Regions from separate parts of the Herbaspirillum sp. Her4 genome, predicted to be linked through region 1. Evidence: predicted binding sites of a transcription regulator. Region 1 holds the regulator's gene; the other holds the start of a gene.

What was found. Region 1 encodes sigma-54, which starts transcription at its own class of promoters, with help from an activator protein. Its sites were predicted from a motif close to TGGCANGNAANCTGCTTT; they were not measured.
Region 2: the regulator sigma-54 is predicted to act here: its motif matches at 4,140-4,157, upstream of ACWFUC_RS02840 (nitrate regulatory protein).

What each region holds. Positions count from the first base shown of each region.
Region 1 is NZ_CM176330.1:91,993-103,954, forward strand. Features, by position in the region: gene ACWFUC_RS00390 (KpsF/GutQ family sugar-phosphate isomerase) at 1-983, shown strand, start outside; gene ACWFUC_RS00395 (KdsC family phosphatase) at 983-1,537, shown strand; gene lptC (LPS export ABC transporter periplasmic protein LptC) at 1,534-2,142, shown strand; gene lptA (lipopolysaccharide transport periplasmic protein LptA) at 2,194-2,832, shown strand; gene lptB (LPS export ABC transporter ATP-binding protein) at 2,835-3,578, shown strand; gene ACWFUC_RS00415 (RNA polymerase factor sigma-54) at 3,696-5,186, shown strand; gene hpf (ribosome hibernation-promoting factor, HPF/YfiA family) at 5,339-5,701, shown strand; gene ACWFUC_RS00425 (hypothetical protein) at 5,764-5,910, opposite strand; gene grxD (Grx4 family monothiol glutaredoxin) at 6,072-6,383, shown strand; gene ACWFUC_RS00435 (UbiX family flavin prenyltransferase) at 6,406-7,008, shown strand; gene ACWFUC_RS00440 (SDR family oxidoreductase) at 7,097-7,855, opposite strand; gene mdeB (alpha-ketoglutarate dehydrogenase) at 8,017-10,698, opposite strand; gene ACWFUC_RS00450 (Lrp/AsnC family transcriptional regulator) at 11,006-11,485, shown strand; gene ACWFUC_RS00455 (response regulator) at 11,577-11,962, opposite strand, start outside.
Region 2 is NZ_CM176330.1:611,296-617,105, reverse strand. Features, by position in the region: gene uca (urea carboxylase) at 1-1,404, shown strand, start outside; gene atzF (allophanate hydrolase) at 1,401-2,816, shown strand; gene ACWFUC_RS02840 (nitrate regulatory protein) at 2,841-4,100, opposite strand; gene ACWFUC_RS02835 (YitT family protein) at 4,216-4,893, opposite strand; gene ACWFUC_RS02830 (porin) at 5,268-5,810, opposite strand, start outside.

The DNA.
Region 1 (11,962 bases):
GGGCTGCCCGCCGTGCCATCGCACTGGCACGCCAGACCCTGCAGATCGAAGCCGATGCCATCCTGGCCCTGAAAGACCGCCTGCGCGACGACAGCGCCGACCCCCTGGCACTTGCCGTGCAGACCTTGCTGCAATGCGAGGGACGTGCGGTGGTCTCGGGGATCGGCAAGTCCGGCCATGTCGGCCGCAAGATCGCCGCCACCCTGGCCTCTACCGGCACCCCCTCGCTGTTCATGCATCCGGCCGAAGCCGCGCACGGCGACCTGGGCATGGTGACGGCGCGCGATGTCTTCATTGCCATTTCCAATTCCGGTGAAACGGCCGAGCTGCTGGCCATCGTGCCCATCGTCAAGCGCATGGGTGCGGTGATCATCGCCATGACCGGCAATGACCAGTCCACCCTGGCCAAGCTGTCCGCCGTCCACCTCAACGTGGGCGTGGCGCAGGAAGCCTGCACCCTCAACCTGGCCCCGACCGCCAGCACCACGGCCACGCTGGCCATGGGCGACGCGCTGGCGGTGTCGCTGCTGGATGCGCGCGGCTTCGTCGAGGAAGATTTTGCGCGCTCCCATCCCGGTGGTGCACTGGGCCGCCGCCTGCTGACCCACGTGCGCGACGTGATGCGCAGCGGCGAAGCCATTCCCGCCGTGCGCCCGGACGTGTCGCTGTCGGCAGCGCTGATGGAAATCACCCGCAAGGGCATGGCCATGACCGCCGTGGTGGATGAGCAATTCCGCCCGGTCGGCGTCTTCACCGACGGCGACCTGCGCCGCCTGCTGGAGCGTGGCCAGGACTTTTCCAAGTTTTACATCGCCGACGTCATGCATGCCAATCCGCAGACCGTCAACCAGGACCAGCTGGCCGTGGATGCCGTGCAATTGATGGAACAATTCCGCATCAACCAGCTGCTGGTTACCGATGCGGCCGGCGTGCTCACGGGCGCGCTGCACATCCACGATCTCACTCGCGCCAAGGTGATCTGATGAACGCGCCAGCCTTCGCCAGCACCCTGCCCGCTGCCGCGCTCGCCAAGGCGGCGGCGATCCGCCTGATGATCTTCGACGTGGATGGCGTGCTCACCGATGGCGGCCTGTTCTACGGCGAGGATGGCGAGGCCTTCAAGCGCTTCAACGCGCTCGATGGCCACGGCATCAAGATGATGCAGCAATACGGCACCGCTGCCGCCATCATCACCGCGCGCCAGTCGCCCTATGTGCTGCGCCGTGCGCGCGATCTCGGCATCGCCCATGTATTCCAGGGCATCCACGACAAGCGCCAGGCCTTCGAACAGCTGCTGCTGCAGGTGCAGTTGACGCCGCAGGATTGCGGCTACCTGGGCGACGACATCATCGACCTGCCGGTACTGACCCGCGTCGGATTCAAGGCCTGCGTGGCCAACGGCCATCGCGAGGTGAAGTCGCGCAGCGACTACGTGACCCAGGCCAGCGGCGGCCATGGTGCCGTGCGCGAGATCTGCGACCTGGTGCTGGCAGCACAAGGCAACTACGAGGCGGCCCTCGCGCCGTACCTGGCATGAGCGGGCGCAGCGGAGAACGCAACGCCGAGCGCATCCGCCTGGCGGTGATCCTGGTGATCCTGATCGCCGGCGCCCTGGGCAGCTTCTGGGTGATGCAGGCCATGCGGGCTGCGGGCGACCAGCAACCGGCGCAGCGCCCGCGCGGCAAACCCGACTACTACCTGGAAAACTTCAACTACGTGCGCATGGGCCCGACCGGTCTGCCGCGCTATGACGTTGCGGGAACGAAGATGGTGCACTACCCCACGGATGACTCCTTCGAGATCACCAAGCCGGTGGTGCACAACCTGGACCAGAACCAGGCACCGATGGAGCTCTACTCGGATACCGCGCGCGTCACCGACGACCAGACACAGATCCACATGTACGGCAACGCCAATGCCATCCGCGCGCCCTACAAGGGCCGCGAGCAGATGCACCTGGTCTCGGAATACCTGCTGCTGTTGCCTGACGATGAAATCGTCAAGACCGACAAGCCGGTGGCCATGACCATGGGCACCACGCGCCTGAACGGCGTGGGCATGGTGGCCAACAATGCGACCCAGGTGGTGCAGCTGTTCGGCAATGTCCGCGGCTATTACGAGCCCACTCCGAAGAAACGCTAAGCCGGATGACTCCGGGATAAAAACGCCAAGAACCGATCAGACAGGAACCCAATGAAACGCTCATTCTTACTGCCGATGCTGATGCTGGCTGCCGTGTGCGGCGTGGCCAACGCCGAGAAGGCGGACTCCACCAAGCCGACCAACATCGAGGCAGACCAGATGGTCTACGATGACGTGCGCCAGGTGAAGACCTTTACCGGCAACGTGGTCATGACCCGCGGCACGCTGATCATCAAGGCCGGCCGCGTGGTATTGACGACCGACCAGTACGGTTATGAAAATGCGGTGCTGTATGCGGCCCCGGGCGCGCTGGCCAACTTCCGCCAGAAGCGTGACGGCGGTCCCAACCTGTGGATCGAAGGCCAGGCCGAGCGCATCGAGTATTCGGAGCAGACCGAAATCTCCAAGCTGTTCCAGCGCGCGCACATCCAGCGCATGGACGGCGATCGCATCACCGATGAAGTCAACGGCGAATTCATCTCCTACGACAGCCGCGCCGAATTCTATTCCGTGAACAACACCGCCACCGGCGAGAGCAAGCCGGGCGCAGGCCGCATCACTGCGGTGATCCAGCCCAAGAATCCGCCGCCGGCAGGCAGCACCGCGCCGGCCACCCCGTCGGCCCAGCCCGCGGGCAAGAACAACGCCGCGCAGCCTGCAACGCGTCGCGACAGCGGAAAGGATCAGTAACGATGGCAGTCAGCTCGCTGGTCGTTCGCGGCCTGAAGAAAAGTTATGGCGCGCGCCAGGTAGTGCGCGATGTCTCGATGGAATTGCGCAGCGGCGAGGTGGTCGGCCTGCTCGGCCCCAATGGGGCCGGCAAGACCACCTCGTTCTACATGATCGTGGGACTGGTGCCTTCCGATGGTGGCGAGATCGACCTCGATGGCGCGTCCATTTCGCGCATGCCGATCCACAAGCGTGCCACCATGGGCTTGTCCTACCTGCCGCAGGAAGCCTCGGTATTCCGCAAGCTGACGGTGGAAGACAATATCCGCGCCGTGCTGGAACTGCGCCGGGAAGAGGGCAAGCCGCTCTCGCGCGATGAAATCGAAGGCCGCCTCAACAACCTGCTGCACGAATTGCAGATCGAGAAGCTGCGCGAAAGCCAGGCGCTGTCGCTCTCGGGCGGTGAACGCCGGCGCGTCGAGATCGCCCGCGCACTGGCCACCGATCCGCGCTTCGTGCTGCTGGATGAACCGTTCGCCGGTATCGACCCGATTGCCGTGATCGAGATTCAGCGCATCGTGCGCTTCCTGAAGGAACGCGGCATCGGCGTGCTGATCACCGACCACAACGTGCGCGAAACGCTGGGCATCTGTGATCGCGCCTACATCATCAACCAGGGCACGGTGCTGGCCAGCGGCAATCCGGAAGAGATCATCGCCAACGAGTCGGTGCGCCGCGTGTATCTGGGCGAGCATTTCCGCATGTAAGCGGTGCAGTCGGCTTGCCCGATACGCTTGAAGAAATACAGAGTGCGCATCACGTAATACGCAATACGCAACGACCGGCAGAGCAACCAGCGGGCCACGCCGCTTTCAGAAAGACAGATGAAACAGTCGCTCCAGTTACGTACCTCGCAGCACCTCGCATTGACGCCGCAACTGCAGCAGTCGATCAGACTGTTGCAACTGTCGACGCTGGAACTGCACCAGGAACTGGAACAGATCCTCTCCGACAATCCCCTGCTGGAACGCCTCGACGACGCGCTCGACAATTCGGTACGTCTGCTGGCCGATGGCGCGGTCTCCAGTTCGCCCTCCAGCGGCGTTGCCGAAACCAGTCACGAAGGCAGCGGCGAAGCGGCCCCGGCCGCCAGCGATGGCGATTCCAGCTTCGACTACCAGGACAACGCGCCGGAAGCCGGTGTCACGGGGGATGCCGACTGGAGCTTCGACGACGTCGCGCGCAGCGGCAAGTCGCCAGACGATGACGATGCCCGTCCACAACTCGAAGCGCACGAACTGACCCTGCGCGAACACCTGCTGGAACAGATCCGCGTGACCGCACGCACCCTGCGTGATCGTGCGCTGCTGGAACTGCTCACCGATGCGCTCGACGAGAGCGGCTATCTGGAAGAGCCGCTGGAAGACATCCACGCGCGCCTGCCCGAAGAGCTGGGCATCGACATGGAAGAGCTGTCGATTTCGCTCAAGCTGCTGCAGAGCCTGGACCCGGCGGGTGTCGGTGCGCGCAGTGCCGGCGAATGCCTGGCCCTGCAGATCCGCCGCCTGCCCAAGATTCCCTTCGTGACGCGCAAGCTGGCCTTGAGGATCGTGGAGGATTACCTGCCGCTGTTTGCACAACGCGATTTCAACAAGATCAAGAAGGCACTGGATTGCGATGACGAAGACCTGCGTGAAGCGCAGGCCGTGATCCGCCAGTGCCGTCCGCATCCGGGTGCGGAATTCGCGCGTGATGCCTCGGACTATGTGGTGCCGGACGTGATTGTCAAGCAGACAAAGAACGGCTGGCAGGTCATGCTCAACCATGAGGTCATGCCCAAGCTGCGCGTCAATGCGATGTATGCCAGTGCATTGAAGCAAGCCAAGGGAGAAGGTTCGCTGTCGTCGCAGTTGCAGGAAGCCAAGTGGCTCATCAAGAACATGCGGCAACGTTTCGATACAATTTTGCGCGTCGCGCAGGCTATTGTGGAACGTCAAAGAAACTTCTTTTCACATGGGGCAGTCGCCATGCGCCCCCTTGTGCTGCGTGAAATTGCTGATACACTGGGTCTACACGAGAGCACCATCTCTCGCGTGACGACTCAGAAATACATGCTCACTCCGCATGGAATGTTTGAGTTGAAATACTTCTTCGGTAGCCATGTCGCGACTGAAACCGGAGGTGAAGCATCCTCCACCGCGATACGGGCGCTGATCAAACAGTTGATAGGAGCCGAGAACCCGCAGACCCCATTATCCGATAGCAAGATTGCGGATATGCTGGCAGAACAAGGCATGGTGGTCGCGCGACGCACAGTCGCCAAATACCGCGAAGTGTTGAAGATTCCGCCGGTCAATCTCCGCAAGTCCCTCTGAGTTTTTCCTCAGTTTTTCTGCAGTACCGTTGCTGTGTTCAGGCAAGCATCCGACTGATGCCCGCGCCATCCGACACGAAGACCGTGCCCGTGGTACAGCTGCAGCAGGATCGATTGCACGAACCTCCAGTGACTTCACGATAGGAGTCTTGTATGAATCTGACCATCAGTGGACACCACCTCGAACTGACCCCCGCCATCCGGGAATACGTGCAAAGCAAGCTCTCGCGTATCAAGCGCCATTTCGACAACGTGATCGACGTCAGCGTGATCCTGAGCGTAGATAAACTCACAGAAAAGGAAAAGCGCCAAAAAGCGGAAATCAACGTCCACATCAAGGGGAAGGATCTACATGCGGAAAGCATCGCACACGACCTCTACGCTGCCATTGACACGCTGATCGACAAGCTCGATCGCCAGGTCATCAAGCACAAGGACAAGTTGCAGGAGCATCACTCCATGGCCAAGCGCCTGCCGGACGAAACGCCGGAGGATGCGGTGGCCGGAGCGGCATAAGCCAGGACACCCTCGGCAAGCCACCTCGCAGCCGCAAGGCTGCTGAGAAAGCCAGCCGAATTTCATGAGGAAGGGGCGCGCAAGCGCCCTTTTTCATTTGCGGCCGCCGAACTGGCCAAGCCTGTGGAAAAGATATAAATCATTGCGTAAAGCAACTTTTCCACCGCCGCTGCTGACGATGATGCAAGGGACGGCTTGAATGTCTTCACGGCACCCTCATCTTCGACACAAGAATTTGCATACGATATAAATCATTTCCTCGATGCAATTTTTTGCCCGTTCAGACAGGCCACCAGCATGCAGGCGATTTCAACGCGCCCGCCGGCTTTTCCCTATAATGTCGGGCAATCCCATTTTTAAAGGCACAGCCATGAGCGACGTCCAATCCTGGATCAAAGAAACCGTGACCCAAAACCCCGTGGTGCTGTTCATGAAGGGCACTGCACAGTTCCCCCAATGCGGCTTTTCCGGCAAGGCCATCCAGCTGCTGAAGGCCAGCGGTGCCGAGAACATCGTCACCGTCAACGTGCTGGAAAGCCCGGACGTGCGCCAGGGCATCAAGGAATACTCGAACTGGCCGACCATTCCTCAGCTGTACGTGAAGGGTGAATTCGTCGGCGGCTCCGACATCATGACCGAGATGTACGAGTCCGGCGAACTGCAGACCCTGATCAAGGGCTGAGTTTTACTTGCCTGACTGACTCATGAGCAGTTCTTCCAGCCAGCCGCGCCAGCGCCTGATCGTTGCGATCACCGGTGCCACCGGTGCCATCTATGGCGTGCGGCTGCTGGAGCATCTGCGCAAGCATGGCCAGGTGGAAACGCACCTGATGGTGTCCGAAGCGGGTGTACTCAACCTGCATCAGGAACTGGACATGCGGCGCAAGGATGTAGAAGCGCTGGCCGATGTGGTGCACAACGTGCGCGATGTCGGCGCCTGCATCGCCAGCGGCTCCTTCGCCTCCACCGGCATGGTGGTGGCGCCCTGTTCGATGAAGACCCTGGCCGCCGTGGCGCATGGTCTGTCCGACAACCTCATCACCCGCGCAGCGGATGTGGTGCTCAAGGAACGCCGCCGGCTGGTGCTGATGGTGCGTGAGACCCCGTTCAATCTGGCCCATCTGCGCAACATGACATCCGTCACCGAAATGGGCGGCGTGATCTTCCCGCCCCTGCCCGGCTTCTACCAGCGCCCTGCTTCCATGGAAGAGATGGTGGACCACACGCTGGGACGCGTGCTGGACATGTTCGGGATTTCAATGCAGTTGACGCCGGAGTGGAAGGGCATGAAGGGCGGGACTGAGTGATGCGTTAACCCTTATCACGTTCGGGCAAAGAAAATTGGCCGCAGCTCATCACTGCGGCCATTTCTTCATCTGGCGAATATAAACCGGCTCACCCCCGCCCGATATACGGCATCTTGGTCGCCATCACCGTCATGAACTGCACATTGGCCTCCAGCGGCAGGCTGTCCATGTAGAGGATGGCACGGGCCACGTGTTCGGCATCCATGGTCGGTTCGACCTTGGTCGAGCCATCAGCCTGGAGCGTGCCCTTCTTCATGAGCGTAGTCATGTCGGTGGAGGCATTGCCGATATCGATCTGCCCGCAGGCGATGTCATAGGCGCGGCCATCCAGCGAGGTGGCCTTGGTCAGCCCCGTAATGGCATGCTTGGTGGCGGTATAGGAGGCCGAGAACGGGCGCGGTGCATGCGCCGAGATCGAGCCGTTGTTGATGATGCGCCCGCCGCGCGGCGACTGATCCTTCATGATGCGGAAGGCTTCCTGAGTGCAGAGAAAAACGCCGGTCAGGTTGATGTCCACCGCCGCCTTCCACTGCTCCACGCTCAGTTCTTCCAGCGACACCGGCGGCGCAAAGATGCCGGCATTGTTGAAGAGCAGGTCCAGCCGTCCGAAACGCTCGCGGGTCCTGGCGAAGAGCTGCTTCACCGAGGCCGGATCGGTCACGTCGGCCGCCACCACCAGCGCGTTGGCACCATGTTCGCCGGCCAGCTTGACGGTTTCTTCAAGCGCATCCTGGCGGCGTCCGGCCAGGGCGACGCCATAGCCTTCGCGCAGCAGCGCGAGCGTGATCTGCCGGCCAATGCCGGAACCTGCGCCGGTCACCAGCGCGATACGTTTGGGTGCAGCCATCGTGTGTACTCCTCACTCACTGTAGTTCATGGACGATGCGCATCACGGAGCCATAAAAAAACCGCCCGTGATGCACGGGCGGTTTCACTATAACAAACACGGCGTCGGGCCAGATGAGAGATTTTCAATCCGGCTGGCCGCCGTTCATGTATCGCTCCACTTCATACTGAGGACGACAAGGGCTTGTTCGTATCGATACCCAATGTACGCGCTGCTTCTTCAAGCCGCGCACGTTCATCGACCCATACTTCACACAAGGCCGTATAGGCAATCCAGCGCGCATCGATCTCGAAGAAGTCCCGCAAATTCACCCGCGTATCACTGCGGCCAAACCCGTCCGTCCCCAGCGTCACATAAGGTGCCGGCACGAAGGCGCGAATGCTCTCGGGCAAGGTACGGATGTAATCGCTGACCGCAATCACGGGCGCCACACTGCCCTGCAATTGCGCTGTGACATAGGGCTGGCCATCGCTGCCCGACAAGCGCTGTGCGCGTTGTGCCGCCACGCCATCCCGCGCCAGTTCGGTATAGCTGGTCACGCTCCACACCTCGGCCTCGATCTGCCAGTGCTGCTGCAGCAGCGCAGCCGCCGCCACGGCTTCCTTGAGGATGGGGCCGGAACCCAGCAGCCGCACTGGCGCCCCGGGCTTGCGGCCGAGACAGTACATGCCGCGCAGGATGCCCTCCTGCACGCCGTCCGGAAGACTGGGCTGGGCCTCGTTCTCGTTGGTGACGGTGATGTAGTAGAAGACGTCATCGCCGCGTTCCATCATGCGCCGCATACCCTCATCCAGGATCACCGCCAGCTCATAGGCATAGGCCGGATCATAGGACACACAGTTGGGAATCGATGCGGCCGTCACCAGACTGTTGCCGTCCTGGTGCTGCAGTCCTTCGCCGCCCAAGGTCGTGCGGCCGGAGGTGGCACCGATCAGGAAGCCGCGCGCACGCTGGTCCGCCGCCGCCCAGATCAGGTCGCCGATGCGCTGGAAACCGAACATCGAGTAGTAGATGTAGAACGGCAGCATCGGCGTGCCATGCACCGAATACGCGGTGGCCGCTGCCGTCCACGAGGAAATCGCCCCCGCCTCGGTGATGCCCTCTTCCAGAATCTGGCCATCCTTGGCCTCGCGATAGTAGAGAATGGAACCGATATCCTCCGGCTCATACAACTGCCCCTGCGAAGAATAGATGCCGACCTGGCGGAACAGGTTGGCCATGCCGAAGGTGCGCGCCTCATCGGCCACGATGGGCACCACATACTGGCCGAAGTCCTTGTCCTTCAACAGGTTGCCGAGCTGGCGTACCAGCGCCATGGTGGACGACATTTCCTTGCCGTCGGCTTCCAGCGCGAACTTGCTGTGCGCCTCCAGCGGCGGCACGGTACGCCGTGCATCGCCCGCATGGCGGCGCGGCAGGTAGCCGCCCAGTGCGGCACGGCGTGCATGCAGGTGCTTCATCTCCGGGCTGTCATCGGCCGGCTTGTAGAAAGCCAGCTCACGGCATTGCTCATCGCTCAGCGGCAGCTTGAAGCGGTCACGGAATTGCATCAGACTCTCTTCATCGAGCTTCTTCTGCTGGTGCGTGGTCATCTTGCCCTCGCCCGCCGCGCCCATGCCGTACCCCTTCTTGGTCTGCGCCAGAATCACCGTGGGCTGGCCGCGATGACTGGCCGCTGCCTGATAGGCCGAGAAGATCTTCTTCATGTCATGGCCGCCACGGCGCAGGCGATTGATTTCCTCATCGGTGAGGGTGGCGCCGATGGCACGCGTGCCCGGGGTCTGGCCGAAGAAATGCTGGCGATTGAACGCGCCATCATTGGCGGCGAAGGTCTGCAATTGCCCGTCCACCGTGCGGTTCAGGGCATCGACCAGTTCACCGTCCTTGTCGCGCGCAAACAGGCCATCCCAGTCCGAGCCCCACAGCAGTTTGATGACGTTCCAGCCGGCACCGGCAAACAGCGTTTCCAGTTCATCGACGATGTGGCCATTGCCGCGCACCGGACCATCGAGCCGCTGCAGGTTGCAGTTGACCACAAAGATCAGATTGTCCAGCTTCTCGCGCGAGGCCAGCGAGAGTGCGGCCAGTGACTCGGGCTCATCCATCTCGCCATCGCCGAACACGCCCCACACCTTGCGTCCCTGATCCTGCAGCAGGCCGCGATGCTCCATGTAGCGCAGGAAGCGCGCCTGGTAGATGGCATTGATGGGACCGATGCCCATGGAGCCGGTAGGGAATTGCCAGAAATGCGGCATCAGCCAGGGATGCGGATAGGACGACAGTCCCTGCCGTCCCACGCGCTTGGCCTCGATCTCGCGGCGATAGTAGGCCAGGTCTTCCTCGCTCAATGCACCTTCGAGAAATGCGCGCGCATAAATGCCGGGTGCGGAGTGTGGCTGGAAGTAGACGACGTCGCCCGCGAACTGCGCATCGCGCGCACGGAAGAAGTGATTGAAACCGACTTCGAACAGGTCCGCCGCCGAGGCAAAGCTGGCGATGTGTCCGCCCAGCTCGCCGTAGGCGCGGTTGGCGCGTACCACCATGGCCAGCGCATTCCAGCGCATGATGCTGGCGATGCGTTCCTCGATGGCCTGCGCGTCCGACCCACCGGGAAAAGGCGGTTCCTGTTCAGGCCGGATGGTGTTGACGTAGGGCGTATTGCGCGCATCGCGCCAGTTCACGCCCCATTGCTGGGCCGCCGCCGACAGCCGCGAGAGCAGGAAGCGCGCGCGTTCCGGGCCGGCTTCGGCCAGCACGCTCTGCAGCGCTTGCAGCCACTCCTGGGTTTCCTGGGCATCGAGGTCGATATCCTGCGGGATATCGCTGTCACTGGGGCGGGACATGTCCACTTCCTGTTCTCCTGTCTGGGCGCGCCGGGTCGCTCGCCTGCAGTCAGCACAAAACATGCCGGCACTGCAATCGCTGCTATGCAAAGAGACAAAAAGCCGGTAAAACACAGGCCGCGCCATCCGTCTCCCCGCGCCCGACGCCTTTTCGGTCTTGTTGTCGTTGAGGGCCAGCTGTGTGATGGAACCACCGGCTTACGATACGCCGGATGCCCCGGCATGAGTCACTTAAAATTGGAAGTTGCCGTACAATATTCAGCATCCAGTGCTGCGAAACTGAAACTGACAGAATTAAATTTCGATAATGGAACTCGACACCACCGATTTGCGCATCCTGAACATCCTGCAGGAGAACAGTTCGATCAGCAATCTGGAGCTGGCCAGCCGCATCAACCTCTCGCCCTCGCCGACCCTGGCCCGGGTGAAGCGCCTGGAAACCGAAGGCATCATCTCGCGCTATGTGGCGCTGGCCGATCCGCACCTGCTGGGCTTGAAGGTGAACGTGTTCGTCAAGGTGATCCTGGAGCGCCAGGGTGCCGAAGCACTGGCCCAGTTCGAAACGGCCGTGAGTGCCTTCGATGAAGTCATGGAAGTCTACCTGATGACCGGCGACGAGGATTACCTGCTGCGCATCGTGGTGCCGGACCTGCTGACGCTGGAGCACTTCATCGTCGACCACCTGACCAAGATCCCCGGCATCAAGAACATCCGCTCCAGCTTTGCGCTCAAGCAGATCAAGTACAAGACCGCCCTGCCCACGCCCAAGATCAAGACGCGGCGCTGAGCTGAAAGCAAAATCGCGCCTGCGCTGCCATGGCGGAAAAAAGGGCCTTCCGGCCCTTTGTTTGTTTTTACGCCAAGCTGCTGCACGCAGTTCAGTGTGAGCGCCCGCCTTGCGGAGAGCCATCTTCCTGGCGCCGCTGCGGATGCCCGGGCAGACCGGCCAGCGCATCGCGCATCACGTCTGCGGACAACGGTGCCGCGGCCTCGCTGACATCGCACCAGCGCTCCACCATCTCCACCACACACTGCGCATAGTGTTCGCCATCGACCGGCTTGGGCAGGTATTCGGTCGCGCCGGCGGCCAGCGCCTCGCGCTCGCCCTCGGTTTCGTAGGAAGGGAAGACCACCACCGGCGCATCAGCCAGATGCTTGCTGGCACGCAACTCGCGCAGCAGCTGCAGGCCCTCGCCGCATTCCATGTCGGACTCCAGCAGGATCAGGCTGGGTGCAATGTCATCGCCCTGGCGGCGTCCCTGCA
Region 2 (5,810 bases), 520 kb from region 1:
ATCGGCCAGATCAAGGCGGGCGACAAGGTCCGCTTCATTCCGGTGGACGTGAGCACGGCACGCCGCATCGCCCTGGCCGCACAAGCCGGTATCGCCAGCCTGCAAGCCCAGCCGGTGGAATGGTCGCCTGCACCGCTGGCCTCGCCCATCGTGCTGGACCTGGGCCAGGACGAACAACGGCTGGTGGCGCGCCTGTCGGGCGATGCCAACCTGCTGCTGGAAGTGGGTAGCCCGCAACTGGACCTGGTACTGCGCTTCCGCGTGCACGCCCTGATCGCGGCGCTGGAAGAACAGGCCTTGCCCGGCGTGATCGACCTGACCCCCGGCATCCGTTCGCTGCAGGTGCATTACCAGCCCGAAGCGCTGCCCTTGCCAAGGCTGCTGGAAACCATCGCCGGATTGTGGGATGCCGTCTGCGCTCGCCAAAACCTGACGGTTTCGTCGCGTATCGTACATCTGCCTTTGTCCTGGGACGATCCGGCCTGCCAGCTCGCCATCGAGAAATACATGACCACGGTGCGCAAGGATGCACCCTGGTGCCCGAGCAATCTGGAATTCATCCGCCGCATCAACGACCTCAAGGACATCGGCGCGGTACGCGAGACGGTCTTCGATGCCAGCTACCTGGTCATGGGATTGGGCGACGTCTACCTGGGCGCGCCGGTGGCCACACCGCTGGACCCGCGCCATCGCCTGGTCACCACCAAGTACAACCCGGCGCGCACCTGGACTGCCGAGAATTCGGTGGGCATCGGCGGCGCCTACATGTGCATCTATGGCATGGAAGGGCCGGGTGGCTACCAGTTCGTGGGCCGCACGCTGCAGATGTGGAACCGCTATCGCGAGGTCGCCGCCTTCCGGGGCAAGCCGTGGTTGCTGCGCTTCTTTGACCAGATTCGTTTCTATCCGGTCACGGCCGAAGAATTGCAGACCATCCGCCGCGATTTCCCGCTGGGCCGCTTCGAGGTCGGCATCGAAGAGACCCAGCTGAACCTGGCGGACTACCAGGAGTTCCTGCAGCGCGAAGCCGAGGGGATTGCCGCCTTCCGCCAGCACCAGCAGGCCGCCTTCGATGCCGAACGCCAGCGCTGGATCGCCAGCGGCCAGGCCAACTACGAGAGCGAGGAGAGCAGCGCCATCGTGCAAGATCACCAGCCGCTGCAGGCGGGCCAATTGTCCGTGGATGCACCGATTGCCGGCAACCTGTGGCAGGTCAAGGTCAGTCCCGGCCAGCGTGTAGCGCAGGGTGAGCTGCTGATGATCCTGGAGTCGATGAAGATGGAAATCAACATCACCGCGCCTGAAGCGGGCATCGTCGCCGAAGTGCGGGTGCAGCCGGGTAGTCCGGTGCGCGCGGGACAGTGCGTGCTGGTCATGGAAAACACTGAAGAGGAGGCCGCATGATCCATTCCTTTGACCTGCGCATCGATGCGCTCACGGCGGCCTATCGTGATGGCAGCCTGTCGCCGCGCGCCGTGATCGGCCGCCTGCGTGAGAGTGCCATTGCGCTCAACCCGCAATACCGGCTCTACATCCATCTCTTGAGCGAGGAGGAAACCGAGCCCTACCTGCAGGCACTGGAAGGGCAATCCCCGCACAGCCTGCCCCTGTATGGCGTGCCGTTCTCGATCAAGGACAACATCGACCTGGCCGGCATCCCCACTACGGCCGCCTGTCCGGCCTTCAGCTACGTGCCGCGCGAGAGCGCCACGCTGGTGGCGCAGCTCATCGCACTGGGCGCGATCCCCATGGGCAAATGCAATCTGGATCAGTTCGCCACCGGCCTCAACGGCACGCGTTCGCCCTATGGCGCTTGCCGCAACAGCGTGCATCCGGATTATCCTTCCGGCGGTTCATCCTCCGGCTCGTCGCTGGCGGTGGCATTGGGCTTGAGCAGTTTTGCACTGGGCACCGATACCGCCGGCAGTGGCCGCGTTCCCGCCGCCCTGAACAATCTGGTCGGGTTGAAGGCGACCAAGGGTTTGCTCTCCACTGCCGGCGTGGTCCCCGCCTGCCGCACGCTGGATTGCGTGACCTTCTTCACTGCCACGGCGGCCGAGGCCAGCCACCTGCTGGCGCTTTGCACGCAGGCCATGCAGCCCGATGAGCGCGATGAATACAGCCGCGCCAACCTGCCGCAGAACGATGCAGCGGCCTTCCAGCCACCGCGCAAAGGCTTGCGCGTGGGGGTGCCGCGCCAGCTGGAATTCCTCGGCTGCAGCGAGAGTCCGGTCCTGTTCGTGGAGGCGCTGGAGCAGATGGATGCCATCGGCGGCGTGCCCGTGACCATCGATTTCACTCCCTTCCTGGAGGCAGCGCGTCTGCTCTACGAAGGGCCGTGGGTAGCAGAACGCTACAGCACCATCGAGGCACTGCTGCAGGAACAGCCTCAGGAAATCCTGCCGGTGATTCGCGACGTGCTGCGCAAGGCGCCGCAGTTCAGTGCCGTCGATACCTTCCGCGCGCAATATCGCCTGCAGCAACTGAAGGCCGAATGCGACCGCATCCTGGCCACCGTCGATTGCGTGGTGACGCCGGCCTATCCGCGCCCGGTGACGCTGGAAGAATTGCGCGAGCAGCCGGTGCAGCGCAATTCGGACCTGGGCTGGTACACCAACTTCATGAACATGCTGGATTACGCCGCCGTGGCCACGCCCATGAATTTCATGAAGAACGGCCTGCCCTGGGGCATCACGGTATTCGGTCCGGCCTTCAGCGACCAGAGGCTGCTGGGCGTGGCCGATGCCCTGCAGCGCGCCCATGGGCGGCCGCTGGCCGGGCAGCGTCACATCGAAAGCCGGCTGCTGGCGGCTTGAACCAGCGAGGGCAGGGAGGCCGGATCAGGCGTCCGGCAGGATCTCGGTCAGCGACAGGATCGCCTGCGCCACTTCGGCAATGCGCCGGTTCTGGTTCATCGCATGCTTGCGCAGCAGGCGATAGGCGGCCTCTTCGTTGAGACCCTGCTTCATCATCAGAACGCCCTTGGCGCGTTCGATGAGCTTGCGTTCTTCCAGGCTCTCGCGCACGGTGGCCAGTTCCTGGGTTAGGTTCTGCAGGCGTTCGGACTGGGTGCGCAGGATGTCGACGATGGATTGGGTCAGGTGCGGGCCCACGCCCGCGCTCAGCGAGCCGTCCGGCAACGGCTGGCCATCCAGGCCGGAGGCGAAGGCCGTCAGCGAGGCCAGCGGATCACGGTCATCGGCCTGCGTGAAGAACTGGCCCTGATGGTCCAGGTCCTTCTGCAATTCGCGGATCTTGTCCTGGCATTGCGACTGCACGTATTGCGCGAGATGGATCTCGACCCGATGCAGGCCATCCATGCGGGTGGAGCAGCACTGATACCAGGCATCGGCCAGCTCGGGATCCAGCGGCCGGCCGTGGGCGGTGAGCAGCTTGCGGCGCAGGCGTTCCAGATCGGCCAGTGGCAGCGTGGCCTGCATGGCGCTCCATTCATTGCGGAAGCCTTCGGCGAAGGATTCGAAACGGCGCAGGGCCTGTTCCTGCATCTCGATCTGGGTCTCGATGGTCTGTTCCTGTTCGCGCGTGATTTTGCCCGTGACGAAGGCGGCAGCGCCGGCGGCCCGTTCGCGGCCGGCAAATTCCTTGCCTTGCATCAGGTTGAACAGCGCCACCAGCAACCGCGAAATCTGCGGATCCACCGCCACGTCAGCGGCTTCGAATACCAGCGCCAGCAAGGCACCCACCACGGTCTTGAAGCGCTCGTAGCTGGCCGCCGGGGTGCAGGCCAGTGCGGCCACATCGGCGCGCAGCTTGGGCAGCCCGTCCAGCGCGTGCAGGGCGAAGGCGATGCGGGTATAGAGGCGAGCGCCGTTGGAGAGGGCGTTGTCGGGGACGGTGGAGCCGAGCCAGGTGTCGAACTCGCACTGGGCCGCCTGGCTGGCGGCCACGCGCTCCTGCCAGGCCTGCGCATCCCGCTCGCCGCGCGAACCGAGATAGATGTTGGACAGGCCGCGTTCCTGCTGCAGGCAATGGATGAGCTTGCCCACGGTCAGTACCAGCTGGCAGGTGTGTGCCAGGCGTTGCAGTTCTTCCGCTTCGCAGCGGCGGGCGGTGATCAGGTAGTTCAGGACTTGGCTCATGGCGGGCAGGGCTAAGAATCACAATGGCTGGCCGCATCGCGAGCAAGATTCGTGCGATGCATGGATGTCCCGGATTGTAATGGAATCGCCCCGCCCGGCGCTTCCCCTGCCAGCGCTAGCGGGCGATATACCACTCGTAGCGGTGATTCCACGCCACGAACAGGTTCATCGTGATGGCGCCGACCAGCGAATAGAACACGCGATCCATCGGCAGGAACAGCGCCGCCGTCGCAAACAGCGCCAGGTCGAAACCCATGAGCAGCCAGCCGGCCTTGAAGCCGGTGCGCTCTTGCACATAGGTAGCCAGGATGCTCATGCCGCCGCAGCTGGCCTGGTGGCGGAACAGGCCGATCAGGCCAATGCCCACGCACAGGCCGGCCAGCACGGCACCCACGGCGGGATCGAGGTGGCTGTAGCTGATGTAGTTGCCGGCCACGTTGGTCAGGACCGACACGGCTGTCACGGCCGCCAGCGTGCGCCAGGTGAAGGCCGCGCCCATGCGCAAGGCGGCCAGCAGGTAGAAGGGCAGGTTGATGAGGGTAAAGGCCATGCCGAAGCTGATCCCGGTGGCATAGGTCACGAGGAAGGCCACGCCGGCGATCTGGCCGATGATCAGGCCCAGGCTGTGCAGCATGGACATGCCGAAGGCGATCATCACCACCCCGAAGAGCTGGCCCTGCAGGTTGTCGATCCAGCTGTGGCGCACGGCCGGGGTGGCAGGAGGCGTTGCGCGCGCAGCAGGCGCGGAGGCAATCGGCGAGGAGGGCGAGGAATTCGCAGTGGAAGTCGTCATGGCAATACCAATCATCAATCGTGGATAACGAACGCGTCACGTCAATGGCTCAGCCGGCGGGTAAGCCGGATCGGCCATCGGTGTGCGGCTGCCTTCTGTCGTCGGCAGCCGCCGCTGGGGCGCATGGTAAAGGATTTGTTGCAGTGCGGCGATAGCCGGATGAGACGGCGCGGCGCCGCTGCAACACTTCCCGTCATGCAGGAAATGTGCCAATGCAAAAAAAAGCACCAACGCGGCGGAATTCACCGTGCTGGTGCAAAGAGATGACTCAGGAATGCGCAAGGCGGAACGGACTTGTTGCCGTTTGCCATTTATCTGTGCCAGAGATCAATGAGCTGTCGATGATCGATCTGGCGCATGAGCGGAAAGCGGCCTCAGAAGCGATGCCGGATCCCCAGCGCCAGGCTGTTGCCATTGTCGAGACCGGTGTACTGGTCGCGCATGACGATGCCGTAGAGATCGGTACGACGCGAGATCTGGTAGTCGTAGCCCAGCGAGACCGTATTGCGCACCGGGTTCACGCCGGTGGTGGCGGCACTGGCCGGTGGCCGTGCGAAGCCGGTCACGATGGTGTAGGGCGACACGCCCGCCGGCAGCGAGATGTTGGAGTGCGCCCAGGACAGCAATACCTTGCCCTGACCCAGCGGTACGCTGCTGCCCAGTTGCCAGGTCTTGAAGACGCGGTCGCCGTTGGCGACATCGAAGACCTGCCGCGTCTGCTCATATTGCGCAAACAGTTTGGCCAGGCCCAGGTCGTAGCTCAGGCCACCCATCCAGGAGCTCTGGCGGGTTTCGTTCGGAGCCACCCCCGGGGCCTGGTTGACCAGCAGCGAGGTGGTATCGCGCTCATAGGACAGGGTGGCTCCAAACGGGCCATTGGCATAGAACAGCGCGCTGCTGATGCGGTTCTTGCTGCT